DNA from 2 places in the Gordonia sp. CPCC 205515 genome. Region 1 is predicted to be linked to the other one. Evidence: predicted binding sites of a transcription regulator. Region 1 holds the regulator's gene; the other holds the start of a gene.
What was found. Region 1 encodes LexA, which represses DNA repair genes until DNA is damaged. Its sites were predicted from a motif close to CGAACANNTGTTCG; they were not measured.
Positions count from the first base shown of each region.

Region 2: the regulator LexA is predicted to act here: its motif matches at 4,144-4,157, upstream of AAFP30_RS01820 (DUF222 domain-containing protein).

Region 1 covers NZ_JBCLVJ010000021.1:61,496-67,849, reverse strand. The annotation lists gene hrpA (ATP-dependent RNA helicase HrpA) at 1-660, shown strand, start outside; gene nrdR (transcriptional regulator NrdR) at 634-1,149, opposite strand; gene AAFP30_RS26435 (LysM peptidoglycan-binding domain-containing protein) at 1,174-1,749, opposite strand; gene lexA (transcriptional repressor LexA) at 1,982-2,713, shown strand; gene AAFP30_RS26425 (phosphoenolpyruvate--protein phosphotransferase) at 2,756-4,429, opposite strand; gene AAFP30_RS26420 (DeoR/GlpR family DNA-binding transcription regulator) at 4,665-5,435, shown strand; gene AAFP30_RS26415 (1-phosphofructokinase family hexose kinase) at 5,450-6,354, shown strand, end outside.
Region 2 covers NZ_JBCLVJ010000002.1:331,531-337,884, reverse strand. The annotation lists gene AAFP30_RS01835 (enoyl-CoA hydratase) at 1-169, opposite strand, end outside; gene AAFP30_RS01830 (TetR/AcrR family transcriptional regulator) at 212-823, opposite strand; gene AAFP30_RS01825 (MDR family MFS transporter) at 895-2,334, shown strand; gene AAFP30_RS01820 (DUF222 domain-containing protein) at 2,563-4,119, opposite strand; gene AAFP30_RS01815 (AAA family ATPase) at 4,430-4,966, opposite strand; gene AAFP30_RS01810 (TetR/AcrR family transcriptional regulator) at 5,200-5,799, opposite strand; gene AAFP30_RS01805 (cytochrome P450) at 5,906-6,354, shown strand, end outside.

The DNA of each region.
Region 1 (6,354 bases):
CTGCCGGCACTGTCCAAGAAGATCACCTCGGGCCTCGACCCCGCCGGCCGACTCGCGCTGAGCCAGAGTCCGTACGCGCGGATCGAGGATCTCGTCGCCGACTGCACGCGCCGCGCCATCCGCGACGCGGTCGCGGACCGCAACCTGTCCGCGATCCGATCACCGCAGCAGTTCGAGCAACTGCGCGACACCATCCGCCCGACGGTCAGCGATACCGCGCCCGAGTATTTCGCACTCGCCACCGCCACCCTGCGGGAACTGCCCGCAGTCCGGCGCGAGATCGAACGCCTCACCGGGCATCTCGCCGCCGACGACGTCGCCGACCAACTCGACCATCTGGTGTTCGACGGATTCGTCGCGGCCACACCTCGCAGGCATCTGCAGCACCTGCCCCGGTATCTGCAGGGTGCAGCCGTCCGCCTCGCCGATCTGCCGGCGGCCGCGACTCGGGATCGGGAGGGCGTCAATGCCGTGGATCGGGTTGTCGCGCACTGGAATCGTCGACTGAATCAATTGCCGGCGGCACACCGCGACACATTCAACGAGTTCGCTCACTGGACGGTGGAGGAACTGCGTGTCGGACTGTTCGCCCAACGGCTGGGCACCGCCTACCCCATCTCGGAGAAGCGGGCGTTACGAGCTCTGGACGGATTCGGTTGAGATCTGGTCGTCGGCCGACGGGGACATCGGGTCGTCCACGGACGAGGACACGCCTCGCAGATCGTCGATCTCGTGCTGGAAGTCCTCGATCGAGTCGAACGAGCGGTAGACCGATGCGAACCTGAGGTAGGCGACCTCGTCGAGGTCGCGCAGGGGACGCAAGATCGCCAGCCCGACCTCGTTGCTGGGGATTTCCGCGGACCCGGACTGCCGGACGGTGTCCTCCACCTGTTGTGCGAGTTTGGCCAGCGCGTCCTCTTCGACGGCACGGCCCTGGCAGGCGCGACGCACGCCGCGCATCACCTTCTCGCGGCTGAACGGCTCGGTGACACCATTGCGCTTCACCACCGACAGGACGGCGCTCTCGACGGTGGAGAACCGGCGCCCGCACTGTGCACACGACCGGCGGCGACGGATCGCCTGGCCTTCATCGGCGACGCGTGAATCGATGACCTTGGTGTCCTCGTTCTTACAAAACGGGCAGCGCATGCCCCCGAGAATACCGCCCACGCGTCACCGGTACGCGGGCGCGACCAGCGCCTGCCCCACATGCAGTCCGGCGCCGGACAGGTCGTTGCGGGCCACGATCTCGTCGATGACGGCCTGCCGCGGCACGTCGGGGGCGATCCGCTCGGCAATCGACGTCAGCGAATCGCCCGACCGCACGTGCACCACCTCGGTGCCGATGGGTGCGGGCGCGACCGACGCGGCGTAGCCGGAACCGACGATCGCGACCACCCACACCAGCCCGGCGAGCGCCACGCCGACCAGCACGGCCACGGCTGCGGCGCGGCGGCGGGCGTAGACCCGGCGGGCGACGGTCGGGCGGGGCTCTGCCACCGCACCCGCCTGCTGTGACGCGCGCAGACTCGACGCCGGGGCCGCGCACCGGCTGCCCCGCACCCGCGGCGTCGCGGGCAGCGGGCCGAGCGGCCGTCCGTCTGCCGGACGACCGAACGCGGGTTCGACTCCCCGCACCGGGCGATCACCGACCCTGGTGGCGCGCACGCGACCCTTCGGGGCGGCGGTACCGGTAAGAGCTGCGGAGCTGGTCGGGGCTGCGGTGCGGGTGATGGTGGCGGTGCTCATGGTGTCCTCCGGAGGGTGTCGGTTCGAACACGTGAACGTCGAACACGTGATCGATAAAACGTATGTTCGAGTTTTAGCACGCCCCTCCGACAAAGTCGCGACAAACCGCAAAACACCTCGAACACATGTTTGAACATGTCGGTGACTTCGGCTACTGTCGGCGCTGTACCACTCGAACGACCAGCCGTTTCGCAACCCGAACCAGTTCCCGACCGAGAGGAAGGACTCACCGATGAGCAACAAGTCCGGCGGGCACGACGCCCGGCATACCGGCCAGGCCACCACCGGCCCGGCGGCCGGCGCCCAGGACCCGGAGACCGCCGAGGCATCCCTGACCCCGCGCCAGCGCGGAGTGCTCGACTACATCCGGCAATCCGTGCGTGAGCGCGGGTACCCGCCGAGCATCCGCGAGATCGGCGACGCGGTGGGGCTCACCTCGACGTCGTCGGTGGCCCATCAACTGCGCACACTCGAGCGCAAAGGTCTCCTCAAGCGCGACCACAATCGGCCGCGCGCGGTGAACATCTCCGACGGCGAGCACAACAACCCGCCGGGTGGCAGCGCTGCGGCCGACGGCACGCCCTTGCCGACCCCGGCGTTCGTGCCGGTGCTCGGACGGATTGCGGCAGGCGGCCCGATCCTCGCCGAAGAAGCAGTGGAGGACGTCTTTCCGCTGCCCCGCGAATTGGTCGGCGAGGGATCGCTGTTCCTGTTGAAGGTGGTCGGCGAGTCGATGATCGACGCGGCGATCTGCGACGGGGATTGGGTGGTGGTGCGTCAGCAGAGCGTCGCCGACAACGGCGACATCGTCGCCGCGATGATCGATGGCGAGGCCACCGTCAAGACGTTCAAGCGCAAGAACGGGCACATCTGGCTGATGCCACACAACGCCCTGTTCGAGCCGATCCCCGGCGACGACGCGGCGATCCTGGGCAAGGTCGTCACGGTGATGCGGCGGGTCTGAGCCACCGGCCCGGCACCCGCCGCATCATTCCCGGCCCCGGGGTCAGTCCGCCAGCGCGGCGGTGGCGGCGGCCCGTGCGGCCACCGGATCGGTGGTGGCCAGCACGGCCTCGGCGGCTTTTCGGCACTGGTCGAGAGTGACGCCCGACAGCCGTGCACCAACGGCCGCGGACGCGGCCGGCGCGGCCGAGAGCGAGTTCACGCCGAGGCCCACCAACACGCACGCGAGGAGCGGATCGGCAGCTGCCTCACCGCACACACCGACCGATTTGCCTGCCGCGACGCCCGCCTGCCCCACACTGTGGATGAGGTGCAGCGCCGCGGGTTGCCACGGGTCGGTGAGCCCGGCAAGCTCCGGCGACATGCGGTCGGCGGCCATCGTGTACTGCGTCAGATCGTTGGTGCCGATCGAGACGAAGTCGACCTCGGCCAGGATCGCGGGGGCCAAGATGGCCGCGGCCGGGACCTCGACCATCACGCCGGCGATCATGCCGCGCTCCCGGACCTGCGCCGCGAACTCGGCGGCTTCGGCCGGCGTCGCGATCATCGGTGCCATCACCCACGGCGTGTTGCCGCTGGCCTTGCCTGCGGCGGCGATGGCGTCGAGCTGATGTTCGCGGATCTGCGGGTTGTCGGTGGCAATACGGTTGCCGCGCACGCCGAGTGACGGATTCGGCTCGTCGAGCTTCGTGACGAACTTCAGCGGCTTGTCCGAGCCGGCGTCCAGGGTCCGGATGACCACCTTCTGGCCGTCGAACGCGTCGAGAACCTCTTTGTAGAGCGCCGTCTGCTCCTCCACCGACGGTTCGTCCGGCCGATCGAGGAACGCCAACTCGGTGCGGAACAGGCCAACACCTTCCACCGGGAACGACGTCGCCGTGCGGGCCGACGCCCCGTCGGCGACGTTGGCCACCACCAGCACCTCATGACCGTCGGAGGTTCGACCGGGTCCCGTCCACGACTTGACCGCCTCGGCCTCTTTACGGCTCTGTTCGACTGCGGCGACCGCGGTCGCCTCGTCCGGGGACACCTCGATGGTGCCGGCCGTGCCATCGACCAGCACCGGAGCGCCGACCGGGACATCGGTGAGGCCGGATACCGCGACCACACACGGGATACCCAACTGGCGGGCGATGATGGCGGTATGGCTGGTGGGTCCGCCGAGCCGGGTCACCAGCGCGATGATCAAGGCCGGGTCCAGTCCCGCAGTGTCCGCGGGCGCGAGGTCGTCGGCCAGCAGCACCGATGCGACGTCGGGTTCGGGTACTCCTGGTTCGGGAACGCCCAGCAACTCGGCGACGATCCGATCGCGCACGTCCTTGAGGTCGGTGACCCGCTCGGCCATCAGGCCGCCCACCTTGGTGAACATCTCGACGAACTGTTCCGTCGACGCGATGGCCGCCGCCGGCGCCGGCGTGCCCTTCTTGATCAGCGCGGTGGTCGCCCCCACCCAGCCGCGGTCCTCCGCGAGTCCGGCGGTGGCGGTGAGCACCTCGGCGGCAGCGCCGGAGGCGTGTGACGCCCGATCGCGCAGCCGGCCGGCGACGGCCGCGGCAGCGTCGGTGAAGCGTCTCGACTCGACCTCGCGCTCCTCCTCGGCGATCGTCGACGCCATCGCTTCGGGGTCGTAGACGGGCCGTTCACCCGGCCAGACCGCGGGACCGTAGGCCTTTCCGCTGACCACCGGAGTTCCGTTCAGTACCTGTGTCTGACCCACCGCAGCACCCTTTCTCACATTCGTTGGTCGGCCGGTTGCGGCCACCTGTCAATACGACCACACGGACATCCCTTCGCGTCGGTGAACCGCCCGCGCATCCCGGTGTGCCATGTGGTGTCGAAAAGCATCTTCTGTGAATCAAGTTACAGGAAATCCTTGACTTCTCCACACAAACAGGCGTAAACAAAGACATAGCAACATCAAAAACCACATAAACCAACAGAGAGGAGGCCACGTGTACGCCGAAGAACGACAACAAGCCATCGCCGAGCAGGTTCGGACCCACGGTCGCGCGTCGGTGGCGGCACTGGCCTCTCGTTTCGACGTCACCAGCGAGACCGTGCGCCGTGATCTGGCCAGCCTGGAGCGGGCCGGCCACCTCCAGCGCGTCCACGGCGGCGCCGTCCGCTCCGGCACCACCGAGATCCTCGGTGAACAGGGCATCGACGAGCGGCAGAGCAGCCACACCGAGGAGAAGGCGGCGATCGGCCGGGCCGCGACACGCTTTCTGCCGCCCGACGGCGGATCGGTGTTCTTCGACGCCGGGACCACCACCTACCAGGCCGCACTCACCCTTCCGCGTGACCGTCGGCTCACCCTGATCACCCACAGCATCCCGATCGCCGCCGCACTCGCGGGCGACGGCGCCGCCGATCTGCACATCCTGGGCGGCCGCGTACGCGGACTGACCCAGGCGAGCGTGGGTTCGGAGACGACCAGCGCACTCGCCCGTCTGCGGGTGTCGACGGCCTTCGTCGGCGCGAACGGCATCAGCGAAGCGCATGGACTCTCCACCCCCGACCCGGACGAGGCCGCGATCAAGTCGATGATCGTCAAGGTCGCCAATCGTGTTGTGGTACTTGCTGATTCATCAAAATTGGAGCGCGAGGATCTGTCCTCGTTTGCCGATCTGGCCGATGTGGACGTACTGATCACCGATTCCGGGATCGACCCCGCCACCTCGGCCGCCCTGTCCGCCCGCGGCATCGAAATGGTGATCGCATGACCGAGAGCAGCCCGATGATCCTGACCGTCACCGCCAACCCCAGCCTGGACCGCACGCTGGAACTCGCCTCCCCGCTGCACCACGGCGAGGTGCAGCGCGCCGTCGCGGTGCGCGCCGAGCCCGGCGGCAAAGGCGTCAACGTGGCCCGCGTGGTCGCGCAGGCGGGCCTGGCCACCCGCGCGATTCTGCCCGCGCGGGTCGGTGATCCGCTGCTGGCCGCCCTCGACGACGTCGCCCTGCCGTATGTGGCGATGCCGACCGACGGGGAGGTCCGCTCCAACATCACCATCGCCGACCCCGACGGTACGACCACCAAATTGAACGCGCCCGGTGTCGCCCTCGACGCCGCCGCGGCCCGACGTCTGACCGACCTCGTCGTCGAGCACGCGCAGGGCGCCGCCTGGGTCGCGCTGTGCGGTTCGCTCCCACCGGGACTGCCCGATTCCTGGTATCGCACCGTCATCGACGAGCTCGCCGGACTGGAGTGCCGGATCGCGGTCGACACATCAGGTTCTCCGCTCGCGGCCACGGTGACCGGCCGGGTCGATCTCCTCAAGCCCAACGACGAGGAACTCGCCGCCGCGACCGGCACCGATCCGGATGTCCTCGTCTCCGCGACGAGCCGGGGCGACTACGAACCGCTGGTCGACACGGCCCGCACGCTGGTCGAGCGCACCGGCGCCGCGATCCTGGCCACCCTCGGCGCGGCCGGCGCAATGCTCATCACCGATGCCGGCACCTGGTTCGCCACGCCCCCGCCGATCGTGCCGCGCAGCACCGTCGGCGCCGGCGACTCCTCGCTGGCCGGCTACCTGATCGCCGAGACCCGTGGCGACGCCGAACCCGATCGCCTGCGTACCGCGGTGGCCTACGGCTCGGCCGCAACAGCGCTGGCCGGCACGCAACCTCCCTCCCCCGA
Region 2 (6,354 bases), on a different contig from region 1:
GCACCGCGGGGTCCGCGTCGAACCGCTGCAAGGTCGAGGTGATCGCGCCCATCGTGGTCGCCGACAACGGATTGCGCCGCTTGGCCTCGGCGAGGGTGATCACCCCCAGCGGCGCGTCGACCTCGACCTCGATGGCTTTCGAATCGGTATCTACCGAATCCTGCGACATGACGGTCTCCTCACCGGTCGTCGATCTGTGCTGCCCGCTCACTCAGTCGGTTGTAGCACGCGGAGTGACCAACGGAAGGACCACTTCGTCGACGATCGCAGCCATCGCCTCCTCGGTCAGCGGCGCCATGGTCATCATCAGGTCGTGCCGGAAGAGGTCGAAGGCCACCGCCCGGACCCTGGGCGTGAGCCGCGCCGGATCGGCCTCGCCGCGCGCCACAGCACGATCGAAGAGCATGTCCATCGATCGTCCGGCCCGCTCGCCGAATGCTTCCTCCCGCAATTCGGCGAACGAGCGACCGGTCTCGGCGTGGTACGCACTGATGACGGCCACCAGCAACGACCCGATCTCACCACGATGATCATTGGCCCGCGCGAGGTAGGCGAGGAGATCACCGCGCAGCGACCCGGTGTCGGGCGGGTCATCTCTGGGCACCCGGTTCATTGCGTGTTTGATGGCGGCGCCGGCCAGGTCGGCTCGGTCTGTGAACCGTCGGTAGATCACCGGCCGGGAGGTCTCGGCGCGTTCGGCGACGGCCTCGATGGTGAACCCCGCGTAGCCGTTTTCGGCGAGCTGCGCCCAGGCCGCATCGAGGATGGCGTCCTCGAGTTCCTGGCCTCGCCGGCGTCGCGGCCGATCCGCCTCAAGAATCATTTGTGTATCTTATCGCGGCGGCGTACTCTGCGTTTAGATACACAAGTGTTTCTTGCGTGAGAGGGATTTCCATGACTCCGACGAGCAGCGCTCCGGCGGCTCCCCCGATCCCACGCTCGGCGATCATCACCGCGATGGTGCTGATCGTCGGCGGCATCGCGGTCATCTTCGACTCGACGATCGTCAGCATCGCCCTCGACACCCTCGCCCGCGATCTGAACGTGAGCGTCTCGACCATTCAGTGGGTCAGCACCGGTTACCTGCTCGCGCTCGGCGTCACCATCCCCGTCGTCGGCTGGGCGCAGGCCCGCTTCGGCGGTAAACGCCTATGGCTATCGGGTCTGGTGTTGTTCATGGTCGCCTCGATCGCGTGCAGCCTCGCGTGGAATGCGACCAGCCTCATCGCTTTTCGCGTCGTCCAGGGCGTCGGTGGCGGAATCCTGATGCCACTCATGGCCACCCTGGCCATTCAGCAGGTGCCCGGTGCGGCCAATCTCGGTCGCCTGATGGCCATGGTCAGTCTGCCCGCCGCCCTCGGCCCCATCCTGGGTCCGGTGGTCGGCGGCATCATCCTCAACTGGGGCGACTGGCCATGGCTGTTCTGGGTGAACGTGCCGTTCTGCGTCATCGGTTTCGCGTTGGCGTGGAAGTTCCTCCCGGCCGACGAGCCCACCGGACGGGCGCGACTGGACACCGTCGGCCTACTCCTAGCCTCCCCCGGCCTCGTCGGCATCCTCTACGGACTCTCGAACGTGCACGGCGACGGCGGTTTCGCCCGGACCGACGCGTGGCTGCCGATCCTCTTGGGCATCGCCCTGCTGGCGGCGTTCGTCGTGTGGGCGACCCGGCGCCCGGCGACCGCCCTCGTCGACGTCAGCCTGCTGGCACGCCGTTCGGTCGGTTCGTCGTCGGCCGTACTGTTCCTCTCCGGCGCTTCGCTGTACGGTTCGATGTTGTTGTTGCCGTTGTTTTTCCAGATCGTGCACGGTACCGACGCACTCAAGGCGGCGCTGCTACTGATTCCGCAGGGCGTTGGCGCCTTGCTGAGCCGAACCCTGGCCGGCAAGTACACCGATGCCATCGGCGCCCGCGTGGTGGCCACCGTCGGGTTCGTCATCATGGGTGCCGCGACCATCCCGTTCGCGCTCGCCGACGCCGACACGAGCCAATGGTGGCTGATGGCGGTCCTGCTGGTCCGCGGCTTCGGGATGGGCGCGGTGATGATCCCGGTGATGGCGGTCGCCTATATCGGCCTCGACCGCGCCGAGATACCGCACGCGAGCATCATCACCCGCCTCGCCCAGCAGGTCGGCGGCGCGTTCGGCACCGCGTTGCTGGCGGTGATCCTCGAGTCCAGCGTCGCCGGCGCCCACAGCCTCGCCGATCGTGCGCATGCCTTCGACGTCGCGTTCTGGTGGGCGGTCGGCTTCACCGTGGTCGCGATCGTCATCTGCGTGGCCTTGCCGGCCAAGCCCGCAGCAACCGCCCCCACCCCGGCCCCTGAGGTGTGAGGAGCGTTAGCGACGAGCCACGACCGATCCCTGGGTGTTACAGCTAGCGAAGAGCCACGACCGCTCCCTGAGGTGTGAGGAGCGTTAGCGACGAGCCACGAAGGGCCTGGTGAGAGACCCTCCATGACCCTTCGAGACGGCCCTCCGCTAGCGCTCCGGACCTCCTCAGGGAGCGGGAGGAGACGGCCCTCCGCTAGCGCTCCGGACCTCCTCAGGGAGCGGGGACGGTTACAGCTCGAGGGTGTTGACCGCCCATCCCGACGCAATCAACCGCGGCACGCGTCGTCGCTCTTCGGGCTTCACCGGCGGTCCGGTACTGGGCGCGGATTCGACTGTCCGCGAGTTCTTCTCCTTGTCCGGTGGCCGGTCCCGTTCCCGCAACCGGCTGGCCAACTCCGCACCGACGATCCCGTTGCGGTTGACCCGCGGCTTCCCCCGCCGCCCGTCACGCCCGTTACGCACCCACGCGGGACGCCCGGCATCGGGGCCGTCTTTGATGATGTGGGTCGACCACTGACCCGGCTTGTCCCCGACCATCCGATTGTGTTTGCCGCACGCACCTGCCAGGTCGATGACATCGGTGAACCCGCCCTGCGCCCAATCCTTCTCCGCATGATGAGCTTCGAGATGAGTGAACGGCTGCGTGCAATTCGGACACGTACACACCGCCCCGTCCCGGGCGAACAACATGAACCGCTGTGCTTGATTGGCAAACCGGTTGGCCTGACCCAGATACAGCGGCTCGGCACTGTGCCCGGAGAAAACAGCCAAGTGCTGCTGCGCCTCGGCGGCCAACTCGATCACATCCGAGATCGGCAGCAGCGCACCACTGGCGGTGGTGGCCACCCCGGCCTGTTCGCGCAGGGCGGTGTCGGTGATGGAGATGATCAGATGCGGAGGCAACCCCCGATGGGATTTACCGAGGACGCCGCCGTTGACGACCGCATCCAACAGTGCGTGCAACGCATCATGATTACGTTGCGCCGGAGTCCGGTAGTCCCGCTCGGCCGCCTTCTTCAACACCTCGATGTCAACGTCATCGCGGCTGCCCTGCGGCGAGTCCGGATCTCCGGGCATGTTCATCCCGGGAGCCGCCCACGCCGCGAACACCACATCGAGCAGGGCCCGGGTGACCGGATCGAGATGTCCTTCCAGGGTGCTCATCAACTGGGCGTCCTGCTTCGAGAGTTCGAGACTGCGGCGCCGCGCCCGGTCTTTGTCGTCGGTGAGGGTGCCATCGGGGTCGAGGTGCCCCAACAACTCGGCACCCAGCACGATCAGCTCTTTGGGCTCATGGTCGCGGGCGTAGCCGGCCATCACCTCTTCGGCCTTGTCCCGCAACTCGGGTTCCACCCCAGTCGGGATCTTGTCGAGAATCTTGATCACCGTCAACACATGCTCGGGACCGATCGCCCCCTCGGCGAACGCCGCCGCAAGATTCGGCAGCTTCGGGTCCACGAGTTCCCCGGTCAACGAGTACATCGACAACAACGCTGCCATCAACTTGCGGCGCCGACCCGGATCGGTGATCCGCAGATGCAACACCATGAAGTCGGTGAGCCGACTAAATCCCTCACGTTCCGGGACCCCGCGATCCGAGCAATCCATCACCCGCCGCAACCCGACATAGGCCAACCGCCGTGCGGAGCGTTCATGGGATTCGGCGACCGCCAGCACCTCGTCGTGCGACGCCGAGGTGCTCTCCGCAGCCACAATGCGGTCCACCAACTCGTCGAGCTCGCGGTACAGCCCGACGATCTCCGCACCACCCTCACCGCTGGTCATCGAGCCTCACCCCCTCAAGTGTCTCGAACTGATGTTCGATAGCCTACCTCGCACAAACGTTCGAGGCAAGGGGTGAACCGTCAATTGACATGGTGTGATGCATCGGGACATCGGTGAAGGTTCTGCATCAGGACATTGGTGACAGTTGGCGTGTCAGGACTTCGGTGACGGCGTGGTCTTGGTGGCCACAAACTGAGCGTTGAATGCGGCCGTATTGACTCACCGCCTCACCCCACCCGCGGAAAACGACCTTTACAGTTTCCTTCAGCCTTTACCAGTGAAGGACGCGCCGCCCGCAGGAGGAGGACCTCTAAGCCTGGGTGCGCTGGGCGTGTAGTTCGCGCAGGGTCTGATCAACCCAGTCGTTCACGCTGGTGCGCGGCAGGACGGTGATCTGGTAGCCAAGTTCTTTGTAACCGCAGGTGAGGCGCTCGTATTCTGCGGTTGCTTCGGCGAGTGAATGTCTGCGAGCGTCGTCTGTGGACCAGATCGCCTCCCACGGCGGTGTGAAGAACACGCGGTGGTGGTAGCTGCGCAAGGCGTCGAGGCTGATCGTCGCATCCGTGCCGGTGTAGTGACGGATTGCGATCGCAGCGTCTACCAGGCCGCGATCGAAGAACGTCCATGACGGACCCGGCGTATGTGACGCGGCGGCAATGTCAGCGGCGGCAAGGTTGGCGCAATTGTTGGCGAAGGCCGGTGCGTCGGCCCAAGGTAACGCGTTGCCGCCGGTAGCGAGCTCGTGTTCGACAACCCGCCGGCCGGGTTCGTCAACGGTGCGGTAGCCGCGACGCGCGAGTTCGCGCAAGAGCGTCGATTTACCGCCACCGGAGCAACCAGATATCACGACTAGACCACTCACTCCTCGACCTCTCCTCTCGTACTCAGCTGCGACTTCACAGATTGCGGACGGGGACCTGACGAGAGCGCATCAGGAACTAGATGCTGTCAGGTGCCTGTCGGGGGTCGCGCCAACACGGACACCGACTCATTGGTGATGAAGTGTCACCACCAAGACCACCCACTCTGTCACCGGTGTCCTGATGCGTAAGTGTCACCGATGTCCTGCAAGATGACAGGTCAATTGATATTGGCTCCCACCAACGCAATACACGCGGCCACGGCAGGTTCGACGATGGACGACAGCGGCTGATCGTGTTCCACCGCGGATGCGGCGAGTTCGCGGATGCCGCCCCAGATCATCACCGCGGTGGCATGCGACATCGGCGCGATGCCGGCCGCGTGCATGCGGGGCGTCGCCGTCAGCGGCACCAGTACCGCGATCAACGACTCCATCGCCTCGACTTGGATCTCGCGGGCGTCGTCGCCGAGCGCCGGCAGTTCCCGAATCCAGCTCCAGGTCACTTCCGGATGCTTCTCACACACCTCCACATACGAATGCACCGCCTGCCAAATCTGCACTTTCCATTCGGCGTCGGGGTCGACGCCGGCGACGATCGCGGACACCAGGGATTCGTTGGTGGTCCGCAACAGTTCGACGAAACACGCCTGCTTGTCCGCGAACTCCTGATAGAAACTGCGCCGCGAGGTCTGCGCGACGCGGACGATGTCAGCCACGGTCGTCGAGCGGTAGCCCTGGCCCATGAGGCAGGTGGTCATGGCATCCAGCAGACGTCGGCGCACCGGCGACACCTGTTGCGACACCACGGCCTCGGACACAGTTCACACGATACGACGCGCACCCTTGCCGTCGGCGGTACGCATGCGTACCGTCAGGTGGTACACACACGTACCGCATGGCCGACCTGGAAAGAGTGCTGGTCCGATGAACTCACCGCATGTAGACCTGCTCGACGCCGACCATCTGCCCACGACACTCCCACCGGGTCCCCGTCTACCCGTGGTGGTGCAGGGTCTCGGATTCGTCGCCGCGCGGCGAAGCATGCTCGCACACCTGACCCGCCGCCACGGCCGGGCTTTCACCATTCACATCCCACTGTTCGGCCGGGTGGTGATCCTCGCCGATCCGGCATTGGCCCGCCAACTGTTCACCACATCGACCGAGGTGGTGCACAACGTCCACCCCCATCTCGGACGAATCCTCGGCACGGGGTCGGTGTTCGCCCTCGAAGGCACCGATCACCGTCGACGCCGCAAACTGCTGACCCCACCGCTGCATGGCAAACGCATCAAAGGCTACGAGGCGGTCGTGGAGGCCGAGACGCTGGCCGAGATCCGGTCATGGCCCGCCGGACGCCCACTCCGGACCCTCGA